DNA from 2 places in the Streptosporangium sp. G12 genome. Region 1 is predicted to be linked to the other one. Evidence: riboswitches for the same ligand, from Rfam matches in the RefSeq annotation. Region 1 holds a riboswitch; the other holds the start of a gene.
What was found. A riboswitch is a leader RNA that binds a small molecule or an ion and turns the genes downstream of it on or off. The one in region 1 is predicted to bind thiamine pyrophosphate.
Positions count from the first base shown of each region.

Region 2: it holds a riboswitch for thiamine pyrophosphate, as region 1 does, so the genes downstream of both, ACVCAG_RS21765 (cytosine permease) here and thiC (phosphomethylpyrimidine synthase ThiC) in region 1, are expected to answer to the same signal.

Region 1 covers NZ_JBRIQO010000025.1:28,315-31,714, forward strand. The annotation lists gene thiC (phosphomethylpyrimidine synthase ThiC) at 1-1,691, opposite strand, end outside; TPP riboswitch at 1,684-1,796, opposite strand; gene ACVCAG_RS33300 (CDP-alcohol phosphatidyltransferase family protein) at 1,891-2,487, shown strand; gene ACVCAG_RS33305 (sugar phosphate nucleotidyltransferase) at 2,491-3,400, shown strand, end outside.
Region 2 covers NZ_JBRIQO010000014.1:66,187-69,586, reverse strand. The annotation lists gene ACVCAG_RS21780 (DM13 domain-containing protein) at 116-691, shown strand; gene ACVCAG_RS21775 (TenA family protein) at 707-1,312, shown strand; gene ACVCAG_RS21770 (rhodanese-like domain-containing protein) at 1,472-1,795, shown strand; TPP riboswitch at 1,897-2,036, shown strand; gene ACVCAG_RS21765 (cytosine permease) at 2,028-3,400, shown strand, end outside.

The DNA of each region.
Region 1 (3,400 bases):
GAGAACTCCTCCGACTTCTCGCGCATCCCCGCCTCCAGGGCCTCGGCGCCGGTCAGGCCGCGCTCCTCGGCGAACCTGCGCACGTCATGGCTGATCCTCATCGAGCAGAACTTCGGACCGCACATCGAGCAGAAGTGCGCGGTCTTGGCCGGGGCGGCGGGCAGCGTCTCGTCGTGGAAGGACCGGGCGGTCTCGGGGTCCAGGGAGAGGGCGAACTGGTCCTCCCAGCGGAACTCGAACCGGGCGTCGGACAGCGCGTCGTCCCATGCCTGCGCGCCCGGGTGGCCCTTGGCGAGGTCGGCCGCATGTGCCGCGATCTTGTAGGTGATCACGCCGGTCTTCACGTCGTCCCTGTCCGGCAGGCCCAGGTGCTCCTTGGGCGTGACGTAGCAGAGCATCGCCGTGCCGTACCAGCCGATCATCGCCGCGCCGATGGCCGAGGTGATGTGGTCGTAGCCGGGCGCGACGTCGGTCGTCAGCGGGCCGAGGGTGTAGAACGGGGCGTCGGCGCAGAGCTCGCGCTGCAGGTCGACGTTCTCCTTGATCTTGTGCATGGGGACGTGGCCGGGCCCCTCGACCATCACCTGGACGTCGTGCGCGTGAGCGATCCCGGTGAGCTCGCCCAGCGTCCTGAGCTCGGCGAACTGGGCCTCGTCGTTGGCGTCGGAGATCGATCCGGGGCGCAGGCCGTCGCCCAGCGAGAACGCCACGTCGTAGCGGGCCAGGATCTCGCAGATGTCGGCGAAGTGCTCGTAGAGGAAGCTCTCGCGGTGGTGCGCCAGGCACCAGGCCGCCATGATCGAGCCGCCCCGGGAGACGATCCCGGTCCTGCGCCGCGCGGTCAGCGGCACATGGGCCAGGCGCACCCCCGCGTGGACGGTGAAGTAGTCCACGCCCTGCTCGCACTGCTCGATCAGGGTGTCGCGGTAGATCTCCCACGACAGGCGGGCCGCGTCGCCGCCCGCCTTCTCCAGCGCCTGGTAGAGCGGGACGGTCCCGATCGGCACCGGGGAGTTGCGGATGATCCACTCGCGGGTGGTGTGGATGTTGCGCCCGGTGGACAGGTCCATCACCGTGTCGGCGCCCCACCGGATCGCCCACGTCATCTTGTCCACCTCCTCCTCGATGGTCGAGGCGACGGCCGAGTTGCCGATGTTGGCGTTGATCTTCACGAGGAAGTTGCGGCCGATGATCATCGGCTCGCTCTCGGGGTGGTTGACGTTGGCCGGGATGATCGCCCGCCCTGCGGCCACCTCGGCGCGGACGAACTCCGGCGTCACGCCCTCGCGGACCGCGACGAACTCCATCTCCCGGGTGACCAGGCCGCGGCGGGCGTAGGCGAACTGGGTGACCGGCGCCCCCGCCGCGCGCAGCGGCCGGTCGCCGCCGCCGGTGAAGACCGCGTCGAGGGAACGCAGGTCGCGGGCCCAGGCGTCGCGGTCGCGGTAGCCGTCGTCGCCGGGGGCGCCGGGCCGGCCGCCGTACCGGACCGTGTCGCCCCGCTCCAGGATCCACTCCTCGCGCGGGCGCGGCAGGCCGCGGGTGACGTCGGTGGTCACGGACGGGTCCGTGTAGGGGCCCGAGGTGTCGTACAGCGTGACCGCGGTCCCGTCGGTCAGGCGCACCTCGCGCATGGGGACGCGCAGGTCGCCCTGGTAGATCTTGGAGCTGGAAATACGCGCGTCGGTCATCGCGCAAACTCCCTTCGCCGGCATTACCCGGAGCAGGTTCTGGCGGTCGGCGGCTGTCTCGGCCGTCCTCTCAGCCCGGTTCTCCGGGCTCCCGCGTTGGTCGAACGGAACGATAACGCGTATCCCCCGCGCCCACCATCCACCCGGCCGCATCCGACGCAGTAGTGTCACCATCAGGTACGGGGAGGGAGATCAGCCGGTGAATCCGGAAGCATCGGGGGCCGAGGACCGAATCTGGACGGTTCCCAACGCGTTGAGCCTGGCCAGGCTTCTGGGGGTGCCGGTTTTCCTGTGGCTGGTGCTGGGCCCGAAGGCCGACGGCTGGGCCGTCGCCCTGCTGATGCTGGCGGGGTTCTCCGACTGGCTCGACGGCAAGATCGCCCGTGCCTGGAACCAGACCAGCAGGCTCGGCCGCCTGCTCGACCCGCTGGCCGACCGGCTCTACATCCTGGCCACCCTGTTCGGCCTCGCCATGCGCGAGATCATCCCCTGGTGGCTGGCGCTGGCCATCCCGCTGCGCGACGTGATGCTGCTGGGCATCCCGATCATCCTGCGCCGCCTCGGGTACGGTCCCGCGCTGCCCGTGCACTTCCTCGGCAAGGCCGCCACGGCCAACCTGCTCTACGCCTTCCCACTGCTCTTCCTGGCCCACCATCCCTCCTGGTACGGCGAGGTGGCGGGGATCGTCGGCTGGTCCCTGGCCATCTGGGGCACCGGCCTGTACTGGTGGTCCGGGGTGCTGTATTGGGTACAGGTGCGTCAGCTGACAAGCGAGGCCAAACGCCTTAAGAGGTGATCTGTGAAGGCCGTCGTCATGGCGGGCGGGGAGGGGACACGGCTCCGGCCGATGACCGCGAACCAGCCCAAACCTCTCCTACCCGTGATCAACCGGCCGATCATGGAGCATGTGCTTCGCCTGCTGAAACGGCACGGCTTCACCGAGACGGTGGTCACCGTGCAGTTCCTGGCCGCCCTGGTCCGCAACTACTTCGGCGACGGCGACGAGCTCGGCATGAGCCTGTACTACGCCACCGAGGACACGCCGCTCGGCACCGCGGGCAGCGTGAAGAACGCCGCCGACCGGCTCCGCGACGACCGCTTCCTGGTCATCTCCGGCGACGCGCTGACCGACATCGACCTGACCGACATGATCCGCTTCCACCGCGAGAACGGCGCGATGGTCACGATCGGGCTCAAGCGCGTCCCCAACCCGCTGGAGTTCGGCATCGTCATCGTCGACGACCAGGGCAGGGTGGAGCGCTTCCTGGAGAAGCCGACCTGGGGCCAGGTCTTCTCCGACACCGCCAACACCGGCATCTACGTGATGGAGCCCGAGGTCCTCGACGAGATCGCGGCCGGGGAGTCCGTCGACTGGTCGGGCGACGTGTTCCCCAGGCTGCTGGAGCGCGGCGCCCCGCTGTACGGCTACGTGGCCGACGGCTACTGGGAGGACGTCGGCACCCACGAGAGCTACCTCAAGGCCCAGGCCGACGTCCTGTCCGGCCGGGTCAAGGTCGACATCGACGCCTTCGAGGTCTCGCCGGGCGTCTGGGTCGCCGAGGGGGCCTCGGTCGACGCCGACGCCGTCCTCAAGGGCCCCCTCTACGTCGGCGACTACGCCAAGATCGAGGCGGGCGCCGAGCTGCGCGAGTACACCGTGCTGGGCAGCAACGCGGTGGTCAGGGAGGGGGCCTTCCTGCACCGCGCGG
Region 2 (3,400 bases), on a different contig from region 1:
GATCTAGGGCGGTATCGCGGATAGCGTCGGCACCGAGGCCTGAGGGACGTCTCGGCTTCCTCGCCGTAACCGGAGGCCAGGGTCTCCACACCGGAGGTATGCGATGGGAGTCCAGATGAGGGTCAAGAGGCTGCTCCGGCACCCCGTCACGTGGGGTGTCCTGGCGCTGGGCGCCGTCGCGCTCGGTGTCGCGCTGTACCTGTTCCAGCCATGGCGCCTGTTCACCACCGTCGAGGTGAACGAGGCGCTGCCCGCCGCGGCCGCGTCCCCCGGGCCGGAGGCCACCCGGCAGGACGAGACGGGCGGGCCCGCCAGGGCCACCGAGACCGCTCAGGACCCGGAGCCGAAGGTCCTGGCCACGGGCACGTTCATCTCCCACGAGCACGAGACCGAGGGCAGGGCGAGGGTGCTGGAGCTGCCCGACGGGAGCCGGGTCCTGCGGATCGAGGACCTGAACACCTCCGACGGCCCGGACCTGCGGGTCTGGCTCAGTGACCAGCCCGTCAAGAAGGGCAACGCGGGATGGTTCAACCTGGACGACGGCAAGCACCTCGAACTCGGCGACCTGAAGGGCAACAAGGGCAACGCCAACTACGTCATTCCCGCCGGGGCCGACCTCGACAGCCTGAAGTCCGTCACCATCTGGTGCAGGCGCTTCAGCGTCTCCTTCGGCGCCGCCGCCCTGACCTGACACAATCTCCGACCCATGAGCGTTTCTGAGGAACTCCACGTCATCGGCCGCCCGCTCGTCGAGGCGCAGCTCGCCCATCCGACGGTGGCGGGCATCGCGCGGGGAGATCTGCCCGAGCCGGTGTTCCGGTCGTGGCTGGAGCAGGACTACCTGTTCCTGCTCGACTACGTCCGCGTCTTCTCGCGACTCGCCTGGCAGGCCCCGGACGGGCATCTGGGCGACCTGGTGGACCTGGCGCACTCCACCTTCCACGAGGAGCTGAGCCTGCACCGGTCGCTGTCGGCCGAGTTCGGCGCCGACCTCGGCGGGGCGAGGAAGGGCCCGGCCTGCGCGGCGTACACCTCCTTCCTGCTCGACTCCGCGGCCGTCTACGCCGACGGCCTGGCCGCGCTCTACCCCTGCATGTGGGGCTACTCCACGCTCGGCCGCGCCCTGGCGGAGAATCCGCCCGCCGAACCCCGCTACCGCGCCTGGGTCGACACCTACGCCCACCCGGCCTTCGCCGAGCTGACCGGGCGCATCGCGGTGATGATCGACGAGGTGGCGCCGGATCCGGACAGGGCCGGGAAGCTTTTCGCCGAGGGAATGGCTCACGAACTCGCCTTCTGGGACGTGCCCTGACCCCGTCCGCCTCGCTGCCCGGCTGCAGCCGCGGGTCGGGTGACCCGGTAGGGCTGGACGTACCGAATTGGCCTGCTATCAGGGGAAATCGAAGGTCCGGATGAGGGCATCCACGGGGCTTTGCGTCCCATCCGGTGGAGGAGTTGGAACAATGGGCGCATGAGTGTTCCTGAGGTCGAGGCGCAGGCCGTGCCGGATGACGCGTTCCTGCTCGACGTGCGCGAGAACGACGAGTGGCGTGCCGGGCACGCGCCCGGCGCCGTCCACATCCCCCTGGGTGAGCTGCAGTCCCGGGTCGACGAGGTGCCCAAGGGCGCGCCCGTCTACGTGATCTGCCGGGTCGGCGGCCGTTCCGCGAACGCCACCGCCTGGCTCAACCACGTCGGCTGGGACGCGATCAACGTCGGCGGCGGCATGCGGTCCTGGGACGGCGCGGGGCGTCCGATGATCGCCGAGAGCGGCCAGGACCCCTTCGTCGCCTGAGCCGTCCGAACCGCGCGAGGGGGGGAGCCCTCGCCGAGACGTGAGGGGGAGCCTCCGCCGAGACTCTTGCCAAGAAAGGAATGAATGGCATAATCAGGGCGAATGTCTACCGCGGGAGCTCGGGCGTAACCGGGCTGAGAGGGCGGAACCACGCGGAGGGTCTCATCGACCTCCGACGCGCCGCCGACCGCATGAACCTGTCCGGGTAATGCCGGCGTAGGGAGTGTGCGTGATGACGTCTGCCGCCGTTGATTCCAAGGGCTCCGGTGATTCCGGGGACTCCGGTGCGGCCGAGGCGCCCCTCACGCTCGGCGAGGCTCCTCCCAAGGCCCTCGGCGTGCTCGACCAGGGCGCGCTCTGGGCCAACCTGGGTGTCAGCCTGCTCGGGTTCTCCGGCGCGATCGCGCTGATCAATCCGCTCGGCGACCGGCCGCTGAGCTTCGTGGCCGCGATCCTGGCCGCCGTCGTGGGCAGCGTCATCGGTACCGCGATGGTCGGCCTGGCCGCGATTCCCGGGCAGCGGACCGGCGCTCCGGCGATGGTCCTGCTGCGCGGGCTGTTCGGGGCCAGGCTCTCCTACCTGCCGACCGTGCTGAACATCGTCCAGATGCTGGGCTGGGGGGCCTTCGAGCTGTGGGTCATCGCCCAGGGCGCCCAGGCCATCGCCGGATCCTTCGGCGTCGAGGTGCCCTACGCGGTCTGGGTGGTCGTCGCGGGGGTGATCACCACCGCGCTGACCATCCGGCCGCTGGGAGCGGTCCGCCTGCTCCGCAGGTACGTCACCGCCGGCGTGGTGATCTCGATGATCTGGTTCATGGTCGCCCTGTTCCAGCGGGGACCGGCGATCGGCGGCGGATCCTGGGAGGCGTTCGCACCATCGGTCGACTACGTGATCGCGCTGTCGGTCTCGTGGGTGCCGGTCGCGGCGGACTTCGCCCGCTTCTCCCGCTCCGGCAGGGCCGCCTTCACCGGGGTCGTCGGCGGTTACACGATCGCCCAGGTGGCCTGCCTGGTCCTCGGCATCGCGGCGCTCGCGCTGGTCGGCAACGACCCGAACCAGGTCTGGGACCCCTTCGTGGCCGCGGCACTCGGCCCGCTGTTCTTCGGCATCCTGGTGCTGCGCGAGACCGACCAGTCGTTCGTGAACGTCTACTCCACCGCGATGTCGCTGCAGAACCTGCTGCCCCGGCTGGACCGCCGGATCATCTCCGTGGCCATCGGCGTGCTGGTCACCCTGCTCGCGATCTTCGTCAACGCCGAGACCTACACCGGCTTCCTCGGCCTCATCGGGGCGGTCTTCGTGCCGATGTTCGCGGTGCTCGCCGCGGACTACTTCCTGCTCGGCGGCGCCAGGCGCTGGGACATCTCGGAGACCGCGCCCTCGCGCCCGCTCATGGTGCTCCCGTGGGTGCTGGGCTTCGTGACCTGGTGGATGCTCGCCGCGCTGCCGGCCGCCCCGGAGGTCGCGTGGTGGACCTCGTTCTGGAACGGCGCCCGCGACGCGCTCGGCTTCGTCCCGCAGCCGTGGATGAGCGCGTCCGTCGGCGCGTTCCTCGTCGCGGGTCTCGTCACCCTGGGGCTCGGCGCGCTCCGGCGCCGCTCCTG